2 regions of the Gordonia sp. HS-NH1 genome follow, and region 2 is predicted to be linked to the other one. Evidence: riboswitches for the same ligand, from Rfam matches in the RefSeq annotation. Region 2 holds a riboswitch; the other holds the start of a gene.

Region 1 (7,654 bases), on a different contig from region 2:
GGCCACTTCTTCTCCGGCGTCGGCGTGCCCGTGTTCGAGGGTTACGGGCTGACCGAGACCACCGCGGCCTTCAGCGTGAACACCCCGTCGGCATCGAAGATCGGCAGCGTCGGGAAGCCGTTGTCGGGCAACGCCGTTCGGATCGGGGACGACGGCGAGGTGCTGCTGCGCGGCGGAGTCGTCTTCACCGAGTACTGGCAGAATCCGGAGGCCACCGCATCGGCGGTCGTCGACGGATGGTTCCACACCGGTGACCTCGGCACCGTGGATGCCGATGGATTCATCACCATCACCGGCCGCAAGAAGGAGCTGATCGTGACCGCGGGCGGCAAGAACGTCTCCCCCGCCGGACTCGAAGACGTCATCCGCGCCAATGCATTGATCTCGCAGGCGACCGTCGTCGGTGACGCGAAACCGTTCGTGGCCGCACTCATCACGATCGATCCCGAGGCGTTCCCGGCGTGGAAGGAACGCACCGGCAAGCCGGCGTCCGCGACGGTCGCCGATCTCGCCGACGACACCGACCTGCGGGCCGAGGTGCAGTCGGCCGTCGATCTCGCCAACAAGACGGTGTCCAGCGCCGAGTCGATCAAGAAGTTCCGGATCCTGCCGACCGATTTCACCGAGGAGACCGGCGAGATGACGCCGACCCTCAAGGTCAAGCGCAACGTCGTCGTGCAGAAGTTCGCCGGCGACATCGAGGCGATCTACCAGCGCTGAGCCCGGCGCCGGCGGCGTGGGCCGCCTGCGCCGGTTGCTCCTCAGAGCAACTGGCGTAGGCGGGCCGCCATCTGGCTCCACTGCCAGTTCTCGACGACGTATCGCCGTCCCGCCCGGCCCATCTCGGCGGCTGCGGCGCGATCACCGAGGATCGACAGGATCGCCAGGGCGACGGCGTCGACATCGGTGCCGTCGACGGCGGTGCCGGTGACCCCTTCCTCGATGGTCTCCGGGGCACCCCCGGACAGGCCCGCGACCACGGGCACGCCGGACGCCGACGCCTCCAGGTAGACGATGCCCAGCCCTTCCACGTCCAGACCACGACCCCGCGTGCGGGACGGCATCGCGAACACGTCCGCGATGTTGTGGTAGGCGGCGAGTTCGTCGGCGGGCACCGAACCGGTGAAGATCACCTCACCCGCCACCCCCGTGTCGGCGGCGAGGTCGCGCAGGGTCTTCGCATAGGGACCACCGCCGACGATGACGAGCGTGGCGTCGGGAATCGTGCGCCGGATCAACGGCAGCGCGCGGATCAGGACATCCTGACCCTTGCGCGGCACCAGTCGCGACAAACAGAGGATCGTCGGCCGCTCCCCCAGGTCGAGACGTTCACGAAACCGCTGACGCAGCACCGGATCCGGGGCGAAACGTTGGGTGTCGACGCCTGGGGGCAGATGTTCCAGGGCCGCGCGGGCACCGAAGGCCGATGCGAAGTGGCCGCGGGTGTAGCGGCTGACGAAGGTGATCACGTCGGTGTGGCGACCGATGTGACCCAGCACCTGTCGCGCGCCCGGGAGCATCGACCAGCCGACCTCGTGACCGTGTGTGCTCGCGACGATTCGCTGCGCGCCCGCACGACGCATCGCCGGCGCCAGCACGGCCAGCGGTGCGGCCGCCCCGAACCACACCGTCGAGATCTGTTCTCGGCGCACGATCTCGGCGGCGCGCCGCGCGACGAACGGAGTGGGCAGCATGAGGGTCGTCGGGTGCCGGTACACCCGGTATGCCGCCGCCGCATCGAACTTCTCGTGCGAGTCGCCCCGCCACCGAGGCGCGTAGACGACCACGTCCTCCGGGGGCAGCAGCTCCACGAGATTCTGGAGGTAGGACTGGATGCCTCCGGGCCGGGGCGGGAAATCGTTGGTGAGCAGCAACGTCCGGGCCATCAGCCGGCCTGCCGTACCAGCCAGCGCTGCCACCCGGCGAGCAGTTCGGCACGCGTCAGCCCGAGGCTCGAGGCGATCGCCGCGTCCTGGGCCGTGGGCACGGCCGACGCCGCGACCCCCACGTACATCTTCTTCAGTCGGACCTCGTCGAACCGATCGGCGACGTAGGCCGCCAACGACCACGCACTCTGATAAGCCACCTGTGAAGTCTGCCCGTCCATCGCGAAGTCGGCGTCGGCGGGTGGGCCCGCGGGCACGGCGCCGGCGCGCACGGTCGCGGTCAGATCGGGAGCGGCGTCGGCGAACCGCGTGTAGGTGCCCTTGCGGCCGACGTACTCGGCCACCCCCTCGGTGATCCACAGCGGCGCGTCGAGCGCGGTGGAGGTGCGGGCGGCGACGTGCGTCAGCTCGTGCCGGAGCACCACGGCGAGTGTCGGGGGCGCGAGATCCCGGACCGCCGGGGTCAGGATGATCCGCTGTCCGGTCGCGGTGCGCTGCACCAGGTCGAGACTGCTGTACACCGTCGCGGCCGCCGCCGTGTCGGTGGCCGCGCGCCCGTCGGGCACCAGCGCGCTGAACTCGTCGTCGGTCGCGGTCGCCACGATGACGGCACGGCGATCCCAGGAGTCGCCCCAGAAGTCACTGACGGCATCGACCGCGGCCGTCAGCTCACGCCGCAGCGCCGTCACCGCCGGTCCGGTTCGCGGGTACGACGCGACCACCGACGTGCCGCCCGCGGTCGCGGTGTCGGCGACCTGGAGACCGGGCAGCTCCCACATCTGGGTGGGCGACGGGTCACGACCCAGTGCCTCGGCATCGGCGACGAGGCGCCACTCGTCGCCGTGGCGGGCGACCACGAACTGGGTGCCGACGACCACCTCGGCCTCGGCGATGCCCGGAACGGTCTCGCCGCCGAGCGCGTAGCGCAGCTCCACCGGTACCACCCACGAGTCCGAACTCCCCCCGGCGTCGAGGAGTTCTTGGAGCTCGCCGGGGACGAGGACCTCCGCCTCCTCGGTGGGCGCGAGCTGATACCGGAACCTCGCGAACCGCAGAGTGCCGGAACGATCGTTGCGCGGCGTGAACCGGCGGGGCGCGAACGTACTGGTCGCGGTGAGGAATCTGTTCTTGAACGCGGGGGTGGCGGCGGTGTCGAACAGGGTCCCGATCGCCCGTATGTCGCCAGAACGCACGGTCTCGGTGAGCGAGTCGAGCAGCCTGGTCACCCCCGCGGCACGATCACGCTCGTAGACGTTGACCTCGGAACTCGGCGTCGACTCCGCTCCTGCCGATGGGCTCGCTCCCCCCAGCGGATCACCCGTGCCGCATCCGGTGAACGTGCCGACGACGACCAGCGCGACGACCGCCGACGACAGGCCGGCACGCCGACGCCGTGAGATCACCGTGGTCTAGAACCGGCGAGCGGAGTTGTACGGGCCTGCCTCGTCGATCGGCACGACCTTGACCGGGACGCCGAAGGTCGAGGCATGGATGACATATCCGTCGCCGACGTACATGCCGACGTGATGCGCGTCCGGGTAGTAGATGATCAGGTCGCCGGGCTTCAGATCGTTGCGGTCGACGGCGGTCCCGCCACCCATCTGCGCCTCGCTCGACCGCGGGATGGTCTTGCCCGCCTGCTTGAATGCCCAGACCATCAGGCCGGAACAGTCGAACGAGTTCGGTCCGGTGGCGCCCCACACGTACGGATCACCGATCCGGGTCAGCGCGGCCTGCACCGCGATGAGTCCGGCCGCGGTACCCCTGGGCACCAGACGCGGATCGAAGTCGAAGGTGGGTCCGCGCAGCGCGGCGAGCTGCTTTCCGGTCATGGACTTGTAGATCGCCCGGATCTGGATCGCCTGGAGCTGCAGGTCGGCCTGTTTCGTCTGCAGATCACCGCGGACCCGCTCGGCGCGGGAGACCGCCTCGGAGGCCGCCACCGCCGTCTGCTCGGCGTCTTTCTTCGCGATCTCCGTGCGTGCGCGAACCTTCTTGATGGCGGTGAGATCCGCCGACGCCTGACGCGAGATCATGTCCAGGCCCGACATCTGGTCGAGCAGTGCCTGGGGCGAGTCGCTGATCATCACCGCGTAGAGGCCACTCACGCGAGCGCCCTGGTAGCTGGCGCGCACGATGGCGTCGACGCGGTTCTGGTGCACCGCCAGCTGGGCGCGGCTCCTGTCGAGCGCCTGCTGCGCCTCGGCCGCCGCCCTCTTGGCCGCTGCCACGATGCTGCGCTGCTTGTCGTACTCGATCTTCGCATTGTGCATCGCCTCGGTGGTCTTCTCCGCGTCGATGCCGAGCTGCTTGTAGCGGTCGAGCAGCTGATCGGCCGAGCGCGCGGGCACCGCACGGGCGTCCCCGACACCACCGGAGACCGTCGGTATGAGCACGGCGAGCGCCGACAGGACGCAGACCACGAACATCAGCGGACGCGAACGCATGGGTGGCCGCATGACGCGAGCCCGCCCCTCCCCGATCAGCACGGTCCTACTCACTCCCTCGTGTGTGCTCGTCGATCCTGAGCAACCCGGGCCTCCCGTCACCCGTGCCCCACGTCCCGTCGACCACCCTAGGGCGCCGACAGGCCCCCTGGACTGGTTCGGGCGGATCGCAATCCACGCGATCCGCCCGTCCCGAGACCCTCGTGCTCAGTCTGTCCGTGTTCGGTTGTCGTCAGTAACGACGGATTCCCGTCAGGGTCCACTCCTTGACGGCGTCGCGCTTGACCGGCGTGCCGTAGTTGGACGAGTGGACGAACTGGCCGTTGCCGACATAGATGCCGGCGTGGCCGCCACCGTTGAAGATCATGACGTCGCCGGGCTTGGCGTCGGAGTAGGACACCGCACGTCCGCCGCCGAGCTGGCCGTAGCTGTCGCGCGGAATGTTCTTGCCGGCCTGCTTGTAGGACCAGTAGACGAGACCCGAGCAGTCGAATGCGTTGGGGCCGGCGGAACCGTAGGAGTACGGCGAGCCGATCTTGCTCTCAGCGGCCTTGACGGCCTTCTCACCCGCGGTCAGCTGCGGCTGGCCCAGGGGCGCGCCGCCCTGCGGACGGAACTGCTGGGGAATCTGGTCAGGGGCGATGCCCGGCACGGTGAACTGTCCCAGGTTGGGGATCTCGACCGTGGCCGCGGGCGACTTCTTCACGGGCGTCGCCGGGGGTGCGGGCTTGGCGTCCGGGGCCTTCGCACCGGGCAGGGCCGGGATCTCGAAAGTCCCCAGCGGGGTGTGGACCGGGGCGGCGAGAGCAGGGCCGGCGGCTGCGGCGAGCGAACCGAGCGTGATCGATCCGGCGATCACCGCCTTCTTGGCGACCGTGCTGCCACGATTGGGCTGTTCCAAACGATGTTTGGCCACGAAGCGAGTTCTCCTTCAGATCTTCCTCTACCGCCGACCGAGTTAGCTGTCGGGTTCGGGCCGGAAGAGTGGCCCTACGCGTGTTTCGCGCATGAGGTATCCACTGGACACTCATGCGTGGCAACGCGATTCACCCCGATTCGGAACGGATTCGCGTGAGACGCATCCGTGGTGATGCGCTCCGACGAGCCCGCCCGAAGGTTGTGGTTCCCCGGTTCGCCGCAAGGGCGATTGAGCGGTGACTACTGCGGACCACTTCTGTTGAAGCGGGACGCTCCGCAAAGGTCTCAGAAAGGTTACGAAATCGGATGCGCTCTGTCCACTAAGCGACAGACAGCCAAACCTCGGCCGATTTTCAGCCGGCCCTGAGGACCGTCACAGAGGCGCGTCGATCCGGTGCCTGAACTGCGGTTTTCGCCGATCTTGCAGATCGTGCAGCGCCACTCGTCACCATTGCAGCAGCCTGCAGAACGTCGATCGCGAGGTCGATCTCGGCGTCCGCCTCGACCGTCGCCGCCGTTACCGAAACTCCACCTTCGTCGGGCATATCGTCCCAGCTCGGACCGCCAAACAGCACCGTCATCATGCACCCGTCGCAAGCGACGGGACGGGCGGGGCATCGTGCACAGTCGACGTACATGGTGTGATCTCCATCTCATCTGGCGAGGCGGGGCCGTGTCGGCCCTCGTAGGGGTCGTGGTCACCGTGAGAGCACCGCATTTCTCACGTCCAGGTGGAGACTAGGAGCACCCACCGACAAATCCGTCGAACGGTCGTCGACACAGCAGTCACACCAGTCACAGGCCGAGTACGCGGTGTGCCATCGTCGCGATGTCGGTGGATCGAACTAATGTTCGCCGGGTGACGCAGACCAGCGTGGCCGGCTCCTCCGCGGGGCAGCTCACCTTCGCCGACCTGGAGGCCGCCGATCAGGGGGACACCGGCGAGTCGTCGAACGAGTTCAGCGACCGCTCACTCTTCGACACGACCCTCGTCGTCGTCGACCTCGAGACCACCGGCTCCGATCCGGCCCGTGACCGGATCACAGAGATCGGCGCGGTGAAGATCCGTGGCGGCGAGATCATCGGCGAGTTCGCGACCCTGGTCGACCCCGGTCGACCCATCCCACCCCAGATCGTCACCCTCACCGGCATCACCACCGCGATGCTGACCGACGCACCGCGTATCGAGTCGGTACTGCCCTCGTTCTTCGAGTTCGCCCGCGGCTCGATCCTGGTGGCGCACAATGCCCGGTTCGACATGGGCTTCCTGCGTCAGAACGCGATCCGGCTCCAGCTCCCGTGGACGTTCAGCCTGAGTCTGTGCACGGTGACCATGGCCCGGCGCATCCTCACGCGCGACGAGGCGCCGACGGTCAAGCTCAGCGCCCTCGCCGACCTGTTCGACGTCTCCGTGCGCCCCACGCACCGGGCACTCGACGATGCCCGCGCCACGGTGGAGGTCTTCCACCGACTCCTCGAGCGCGTCGGCAACCAGGGCATCGCCACCGTAGGCGACCTGACGTCCTATCTGCCGCGTACCGACCCGCGACTCCGGGCCAAACGCGGTCTCGCCGACCACATCCCCTCGCGTCCCGGCGTCTACCTCTTCCGCGGCCCGTCCGACGAGGTCCTCTATGTCGGTACCGCGGTGGACCTACGCCGTCGGGTCCGGTCGTATTTCACCGGTGGCGACCCCCGCCGCCGCATCGCCGAGATGGTGCTCCTCGCGCAGCGGGTGGACATCGTGGAATGCTCCCACCCGCTGGAGGCGGCGGTACGTGAACTGCGACTGCTCGGCGCACACGCGCCGGCGTACAACCGGCGGTCGACACAGCCGTACAAGGGATGGTGGGTCACCCTGACCGAGGAACGCTTCCCTCGTCTGAAGGTCAGCCGCACACCCACCGACGAGTCGATCGGCCCGGTCGGGAATCGCACCGGCGCGGCGACCGTCGCCGATGTGATCTCGGCGGCCGCCGGTCTGCGCACGTGTACGAAGCGGCTCGGCGCCAACGGTTACCACTGGTGTCCCGATGCCGACGGGAGACGACGCCCCGGGTCGTGCCGGGCGGCCACCGCGCAGCCGCAGACGGTCCCCGATTACTCCCCGCGAGTCACCGCGGCGCGCCGACTCATGCGGGGTGAGGCCGACGAACTCCTCGACGGGCTCACCGCACGCCTCGCCGACCTCGCGCAGGCCCACATGTTCGAGACCGCGGCACGCCATCGGGACCGGCTCGCGCTCACGATCGACACCCTCGCCCGCTGTCAGCGACTGGCCGCGTTGTGCGCGATCGCCGAGATCGTCGTCGCCCGACCCGATGGCGAACGGGGATGGCAGTTCGCGGTGATCCGGCACGGGCGGCTCGCGGCGGCCGGACGCGCGCGACGCGGCGTCTCCCC
Region 2 (7,654 bases):
GATCGGTGCCGGACCGGGTCCTGATCGGATTCACCGTCATCTCCGCCTCGGCGCGGCTCTCCCCCGCCGACGAGGTCCTGCCCCGCGGTGAACTCGCGGTCCAGACCGCACCGGACGCCTAGGTCCTCAGGAATCGGTCCTCAGGAATCGAGCTCCCGCGCGACCGCACGCACGACTTCCGAGATCCGCTGCGCGGTCTTGCGGTCCGGGTAACGGCCCTTGCGCAGGTCCGGCTGGACCTTGCCCTCCAAGAGGGTGATGAGGTCGGCGACCATGCCGTGCAGCTCGTCGGGCGAGTGCCGCTTGACGTCCTTGCGGGCGGCCTCGCGCACGTTCTTGGAGACACTGGGAGCGGGCTCGAGCACCTTCACGCTCAACGCCTGCGGTCCGCGGCGACCGGCGGCCATGCCGAACTCGACGCGCTGTCCCGGCTTGAGCGCCTCGACGCCGTCGGGCAACGCTGCCGAACGGACGTAGACGTCCTCACCGCTCTCCTGGGAGAGAAAGCCGAAGCCCTTGTCCGCGTCGTACCACTTCACCTTGCCGGTCGGCACTGTGCTCACCCTCATCTGTACTAGAACTGTCGAAAAACGACCCGTCACGACAAAAGACGCCGTCACCCATCTCGGCGGTCCGACGGCGAATGCCGCGCGGGCCCAGACGGATGCAAGGCGCCTGCTGCGACCATCCTAGCCAACGCCCCACCCCGAGGTCACACCATTACCCGGCGGACGCGCATCGCGCGGCGTCGGACCGATCGCCGTTGCACTACCGTGGCAGGTATGCAGAAGACGTCGTCCCCGCGATTGCTGCAGGCGGCCGGGGTTGTGTTCGGAATCGGAATTCTGGCGGTCGTGGCGTTGTTCCTCACACCGTTGGTGACCGACGGCGACACCGCACCGACCGCCGTCTACCTGCTGACCATGTGCGCACCGCTGGGATTCATCCTGGGCCTGGTGTACGCACTCCGTGCCGGACGCCGAGCCAGGTGAGGACCTTGACCACAACCATCGACACCACCCCCGACCTCTCGCCGGTCTCCGACGGGCGGGCGCTGCGCGATGCCTACAGCTGCTTCCCGTCCGGCGTCGTCGCGGTGTGTTGCGAACGACCCGACGGGGATTCGACCACCCTGATCGGAATGGCGGCCAGTTCGTTCACCACCGTCTCGCTCGATCCGCCGCTCGTCTCGGTCTGCGTCCAGAACACCTCGACGACCTGGCCGCGGATCCGCACCGCACCGGCGATCGGGGTCAGCGTGTTCGCCGGCGACCAGATCGAGCTCTGCAAGCAGCTCGCGGGATCGTCGGAGCACCGCTTCGACGGCATCACCCCGTTGAGCACCGATCGGGGTGCGGTCTTCGTGCCCGACGCCGCCGCGCACCTGTCGTGCACGATCCACAACGAGATCCAGGCCGGCGACCACACCGTCGTGCTCCTGGAGATCGAGTCGCTGCGCGCCGATCCCGGTGTCGAACCCCTGGTCTTCCACGCCAGCACGTTCCGTGCGCTCGAGGCACGGAAGGATCCCACCCGGAAATGAGTCTCTGCGCAGCATGAACACCGTCGGCCTCGGAATCCCATTGCCTGTGTCCCCCCGGGACGCAGCGGCTTCCGACGCGCCGGCCGAGGGTCCGCTGCGCGACACGTTCGGCCGGGTGGCGAAGGATCTCCGGGTCTCGGTCACCGACCGCTGCAATCTGCGTTGCTCGTACTGCATGCCCGCCGAGGGCCTGGACTGGATGCCCACCGACCAGGTGCTGTCCACGGACGAACTGATCCGGGCGCTGACGGTCGCGGTTCGCGACCTGGGTATCGACCGCATCCGGTTCACCGGCGGTGAACCCTTGCTGCGGCGCGATCTGGAGGACATCATCGCGGCCGTCGCCGGCCTCCCCCAGGCCCCCGAGATCGCGATGACCACGAACGGACTCGGACTGCCACGACGGGTGGCGGGCCTGGTCGACGCCGGCCTCGACCGCATCAACATCTCGCTCGACACCATCGACCCCGCCCGATTCGCCGAGATCACTCGGCGAGACCGGCTGACGGACGTGCTCGACGGCCTGGCGGCGGCGCGCCGCGCCGGACTCGACCCGGTCAAGGTCAACGCCGTCGTGCCCGCCCGCGCGGATCTGGCGGGCGTTCCGGACCTGCTCGCGTACTGCCTCGAGCACGGTTACGAGTTGCGGATCATCGAGCAGATGCCCCTCGACGCCGACCACGCATGGCAGCGAGCGCAGATGGTGACCGCCCGGGAGATCCTCGCAACGCTGCGTGAGCGCTTCACCCTCCTGCCCGATCCCGCGCCGCGCGGGAGTGCTCCGGCCGCCACGTGGCTCGTGGACGGTCACCAGGGATCTCACGGGCCCGCGCGCGTGGGGGTCATCGCGTCGGTCACCGAGCCCTTCTGCGGGGACTGCGACCGCACCCGGCTCACCGCGGACGGGACGCTGCGCAACTGTCTGTTCGCGACGTCGGAAACCGATGTCCGCACCGCTCTGCGCACACTCCCCGACGACGAGATCGACGCCGCGCTCGCACACCTGTGGCGCGGCAACATGTGGGCCAAGGCGGCCGGTCACGAGGTGAACGCCGCGGGCTTCCGGCAACCGGACCGACCGATGTCGGCGATCGGCGGCTAGGCTCGCGTCCGATGCAGCTCACAGTCCGATTCTTCGCCGCCGCGCGCGCCGCGGCCGGCGCCGAGGAGAGAGTCGTCGAGATCGACCCGACGACCACCCTCCGCGTCCTGGAAGAGACCCTCGCCGCCGGAAACCCCTCCCTCGCCACGGTTCTCGAACGCTGCTCGTATCTGCGCGACGAGATCGCGTTCTCCGATCGGACGCGCGCACTCGGCACGTGCACGACACTCGACGTTCTCCCGCCGTTTGCCGGTGGCTGACGCCACACCGCGCATGTGACCTTTGTCACATAACGGTGGAGTAACAGGATGGGCACGGGACGGCCACTAACCCGTTGAACTGGGATGACGCCCAAAGTGGGTCGGAAGACCCGGATCCGGGCCGAAAATCGCTTGCGTTCAGCCAGGTGATTCAGTCCAACGAACGACGTACTGTACGAAGCGTCCTCCTCGGAGGTCACGACACAGCAACCAAGACATAACGTCCCACCGGCCGCGCCGAGCCTCGTTCCGCCGGTGGGAACGACAAGCAATCTAGGAACGAGGACGGGGGACCCAACCTCATCCCCTGAGACCGGACACCACACCAGGTGTCCTCGGGGTTAAGTCCCGGAAGCCGCGGCGACCACCGCGACGACCGGGGCCGAGCACCTCTCGCTCGAACCCGACAGCTGACTTCGTAGGCGCGTGGAGAGAGGAAACACATACATGTCCGGACGTCATCGCAAGCAGACGACCAGCACGGCCGCCAAGACCATCACGAAGGTCGCCCTCACCGGCGCAGTCCTCGGCGGCGGAGCAGCCCTCCTGGGCACCGGTACCGCCAATGCGGCCACCGACGCCGAGTGGAACCAGGTCGCGCAGTGCGAATCCGGTGGCAACTGGGCCATCGCGACCGGCAACGGTTACCACGGCGGCCTGCAGTTCTCGCCGAGCACCTGGACCGGCCACGGCGGCGGCGAGTTCGCCCCGACCGCAGACCAGGCCTCCCGCGAGGAGCAGATCGTCGTCGCCGAGCGCGTGCTCGGATCGCAGGGCAAGGGCGCCTGGCCCACCTGCGGCACCGGTCTCTCGGGTTCGACCCCGCGCAGCGCGCCGACCGACACCCCGCGTGAGATCGCCCCGGTGCTCCCCGGCGGCAACGGCAGCGTCGACCTGGCCAAGACGACCGACGACGTCGCCAAGCAGGTCACCGACGCCCTCACCGAGGCCGGCGTCAGCCCCGAGATCAAGAACCTCTGGCAGGCGGCCAAGGACAGCGGTGTCTCGCTGAACCAGGACCAGATCAAGTTGTTCAACGACAACAAGCACCTGCTGCCCAACCCCTGATCCGGGACACAGACGAAGGGCCCCGCACGATGAATCATCCGTGCGGGGCCCTTTTCCAATGGTCTCGACAAGCTCGACCAGCGGGGGTCGGCTCAACCAGCGGGGGTCGGCTCGACCAGCGAGGGTCGGCTCAACCAGCGGGTCTATGCCGAATTGACCCACTCGTCGGTGCCGTCGTCGAAGAACTGGTGCTTCCAGACCGGCAGCCGGGACTTGACCTCGTCGACGAGACGCGAGCAGGTCTCGAACGCCGCCCGACGATGGTCGGCGGCCACCGCGACCACGAAGGCGATGTCGCCGATCGCGAGGTCGCCGACCCGGTGGGAGACGGCGACCGCCCGCACGCCGTCGACCGCGGAGACCTCCTCGACGACGTCGGCCAGCACCTTCGTCGCGGTGGGATGCCCGGAGTAGTGCAGGGCGGTCACCTTTCGCCCGCCGTCGTGGTCACGGACGGCGCCCACGAAGCCGACCACCGCCCCGGCTTTGCCCTCGGCGGCAGCGGCGACCATCGCCTCGTGGTCTGCCAGCGTGATCGGCTCGTCGACGACAGCGGTGTGCACCACGCGGGTGCCGGCATCTCCGGTCATCGGTGGTCGCCTCCGCGGATCTGATCGAGTGCATGGTGGACGACGCCGGCGAGTACGCCCAGCCCGTCGCGGACCCCGCCCGTCGAACCGGGCAGGTTCACGACGAGCGTCGTGCCGGCCACCCCGGCGAGCCCGCGGGAGAGGACGGCGGTCGGCACCTTCGGCAGCCCGGCCGACCGGATCTCGGCGGCCAGACCCGGGATCTCGAAGTCGAGGAGCGGCCGGGTCTGTTCCGGAGTCCGGTCGGTGGGCGTCAGACCTGTTCCCCCCGTGGTGATCACGAGGTCGACCTCGGCATAGATCGCGGCGCGGACGGCATCGCCGACCGGTGGGCCGTCGGCCACGACGTCGCACTCGTCGACCCGGAAGCCCTGCTCGGTCAGCCACGCCTCGATGATCGGGCCGGACCGGTCGGCGTAGACACCGCTGCTGGCGCGGTTCGACGCGACGACGACACGAGCGACGCGTGGTGTTCCCGGATCAGTCATCGGCCGGGTCAGCCGGGTCGCGGTACCAGTCGCCCGACTTGCCTCCGGTCTTGGCGAGGAGGCGGATACCGTCCATCTGCGCGCGTCGGTCCACGGCCTTGACCATGTCGTGCAGTGTCAGGCCGGCGACGGCGACCGCGGTCAGCGCTTCCATCTCGACGCCCGTCTGACCGGAGGTGGCCACGGTCGCGGTCACCTCGATCGTCTCGGCACCGATCGCGAAGTCGACCTCCACCGACGACAACGCCAACTGGTGGCACAGCGGAATCAGCTCGTCGGTCCGCTTGGCCGCCATGATCCCGGCGATGCGCGCCGTGGCGAGCACATCCCCCTTGGGCAGCCTCGACTCACTGAGGAGGCCGATCACCTCGGCGGTGGTGTGGAACGTGCCGGCGGCGACAGCGCGACGCTTCGTCGACGGCTTGGCCCCGACGTCGACCATGCGGGCCGACCCGGAGGCGTCGAGGTGGCTCAGCCGGGAGCCGCCGTCGCCTCCGGTGGGCATCGACGTCAGCGGTTGACGATGGTCTTCGACTGCACGAACGGCAGCTCGTCGACCGGAAGCGGGAACTCGGTGTCGCCGAACGGCGACAGCGCACCGGAGATGTGGGTCGCGAGTTCGGAGACGGCATGCTCGGCGGCGTCGCCGTTGTCGTCCTGCGGCCAGCCGTTGTCGACGTAGTGCTTCTTGCGGCCATCGGATTTCACGACTCGGCCGGTGCCGGCACCCGCTTCGCCGGGGGTGGATGTTTCAGCGCCAGATTTGTTTGCCACGTCGAGCATTGTGCCATGTCGTTCGGATGAACAAGTGCCGTGTCAGGGCAGGACGGCCGTGCGAGGGGCTATCGTCGTCGCAACACAGGTCACGCCACCAGGAGACGCCCATGGCCGCCCAGCCAGTCGAGGTCGCCGGCTACCCGGTGATCACGCGGTTGGGCAGCGGTGGAATGGGCACCGTCTATCTGGTCGAGAACCCCCAACTGCGTCGGCGCGAGGCCCTCAAGGTGATCTCGATCGCCGAGACCGTCGACGAGGAGTTCGCGCGGAGGTTCAGCCGCGAGGCGCAGACCGCGGCGGCGCTCGACCACCCCGCCATCGTGACGATCTATCACTACGGCGTCACCGACGGCGACCCCTGGTTCACGATGACCCACCTCGACGGGCGCGACCTCCGCCGCGCCTCGCTCCGCCCGGACGAGGTGGCGACCGTCGTCTCCCGGGTCGCCGACGCGCTCGACTACGCACACGAGCACGGCGTGATCCATCGCGACATCAAACCCGGCAACATCATGATCACGCGACGCGCGATGGACGACGCCCTCGACCGCGTGGTGGTGCTCGACTTCGGGATCGCGAAACTCACCACCGCCACCACGTTGACCGCGCCGTCGTCGTTCGTGGGGACCCTCGTCTACGCGGCGCCGGAGATCCTCGACGGCAAACCGGCGGGCCCCGCGTCGGATCAGTACGCCCTGGCCTGCACGGCCTACGAATTGCTCTCCGGCACAACCCCGTTCGACGCCGACACGCAGACGCGCCACATCGTCGCGAAGCTCACGACACGGCCGGCGCGGATCAGCACCCATCGACCCGGGCTCGCCGCGCTCGACCCCGTCTTCGACCGTGCACTCGCGCGCGGCCCGCTCGACCGGTATCCCACCTGCCGCGCGTTCGCCGCGGATCTGCACGCCGCGCTCGACCGGGCCGGCGCCGACGACCGACCACGCGCCCCCCTCCCGGCGACGCAGGTCATCCCGCCGCGATCGCCGGCGGACCCGACCCTGGCCTGGGGCTCCACCCCCACGCCCGCCCTGGCACCTCCCACTCCCCCGCCCCCGACACCTCCGGCGCGGACAACGGCGCGCCGGCGCCGGTGGCCGCTCGCGCTGGCCGCGGTCGTCGCGGTCGCGGTCCTCGCGGCCGTGGTCGCCATCGGCGTCGTCACCCTCGGCGGCTCTGACGACGGGGCCACCACCGATGCCGGGTCGTCGCCCCTGGCGGCCACGGACGCCCAGGCGCAGCTCAGCGCCGGTCTCGGTACCACGTGTTCGATCCGCGACGGGACCGCGTACTGCTGGGGCGACAACGCCGCCGGCCAGATCGGCGACGGCACGACCGACACGCGCCAGACGCCCACGCGGGTCGCCGATCTCAGCGGCGTCACCGCCATCAGCACCGGTGGCCCCAACAGCTGCGCGATCGCCGAGGGCGTCGCCTACTGCTGGGGCAACAACGACTACGGGCAGGTCGGCGACGGCACGACCGACGCGCGCCTGACGCCGACCCGGGTCGCCGACCTCGCCGACGTCACCGCCATATCGACCGCCAACTGGGCCACCTGCGCGATCTCGGCGGGCGCGGCGTACTGCTGGGGCACCAACGACTTCGACCAGCTCGGCGACGGCTCCGCCGCCAATCAGTACCGACCGGTCCGCGTCGGCGGCCTCGACGACGTGACCGCGATCAGCGTCGGCGTGAACTTCGCCTGCGCCGTCGCCGCGGGCGACGCCTACTGCTGGGGACTCAACGACAACGGGCAGGTCGGCGACGGCACGACCACCAATCGGGCCAGCCCGACCCGGGTCGCCGACCTGGACGGCGCG

What was found. A riboswitch is a leader RNA that binds a small molecule or an ion and turns the genes downstream of it on or off. The one in region 2 is predicted to bind cyclic di-AMP.
Region 1: another riboswitch for cyclic di-AMP. It lies ahead of AMD30_RS14630 (C40 family peptidase); the one in region 2 lies ahead of AMD30_RS22285 (transglycosylase family protein).

What each region holds. Positions count from the first base shown of each region.
Region 1 covers NZ_LIYC01000020.1:12,503-20,156, reverse strand. The annotation lists gene AMD30_RS14650 (AMP-dependent synthetase/ligase) at 1-720, shown strand, start outside; gene AMD30_RS14645 (glycosyltransferase family 4 protein) at 762-1,886, opposite strand; gene AMD30_RS14640 (hypothetical protein) at 1,886-3,289, opposite strand; gene AMD30_RS14635 (NlpC/P60 family protein) at 3,296-4,333, opposite strand; gene AMD30_RS14630 (C40 family peptidase) at 4,566-5,249, opposite strand; cyclic di-AMP (ydaO/yuaA leader) riboswitch at 5,266-5,497, opposite strand; gene AMD30_RS24590 (hypothetical protein) at 5,605-5,835, opposite strand; gene AMD30_RS14625 (DEDD exonuclease domain-containing protein) at 6,081-7,654, shown strand, end outside.
Region 2 covers NZ_LIYC01000053.1:9,890-17,543, forward strand. The annotation lists gene AMD30_RS22255 (DUF2771 family protein) at 1-122, shown strand, start outside; gene AMD30_RS22260 (cold-shock protein) at 141-554, opposite strand; gene AMD30_RS22265 (hypothetical protein) at 783-992, shown strand; gene AMD30_RS22270 (flavin reductase family protein) at 998-1,543, shown strand; gene moaA (GTP 3',8-cyclase MoaA) at 1,557-2,645, shown strand; gene AMD30_RS22280 (MoaD/ThiS family protein) at 2,657-2,905, shown strand; cyclic di-AMP (ydaO/yuaA leader) riboswitch at 3,163-3,346, shown strand; gene AMD30_RS22285 (transglycosylase family protein) at 3,353-3,973, shown strand; gene AMD30_RS22290 (molybdenum cofactor biosynthesis protein MoaE) at 4,117-4,563, opposite strand; gene AMD30_RS22295 (MogA/MoaB family molybdenum cofactor biosynthesis protein) at 4,560-5,051, opposite strand; gene moaC (cyclic pyranopterin monophosphate synthase MoaC) at 5,044-5,556, opposite strand; gene AMD30_RS22305 (hypothetical protein) at 5,562-5,834, opposite strand; gene AMD30_RS22310 (protein kinase domain-containing protein) at 5,936-7,654, shown strand, end outside.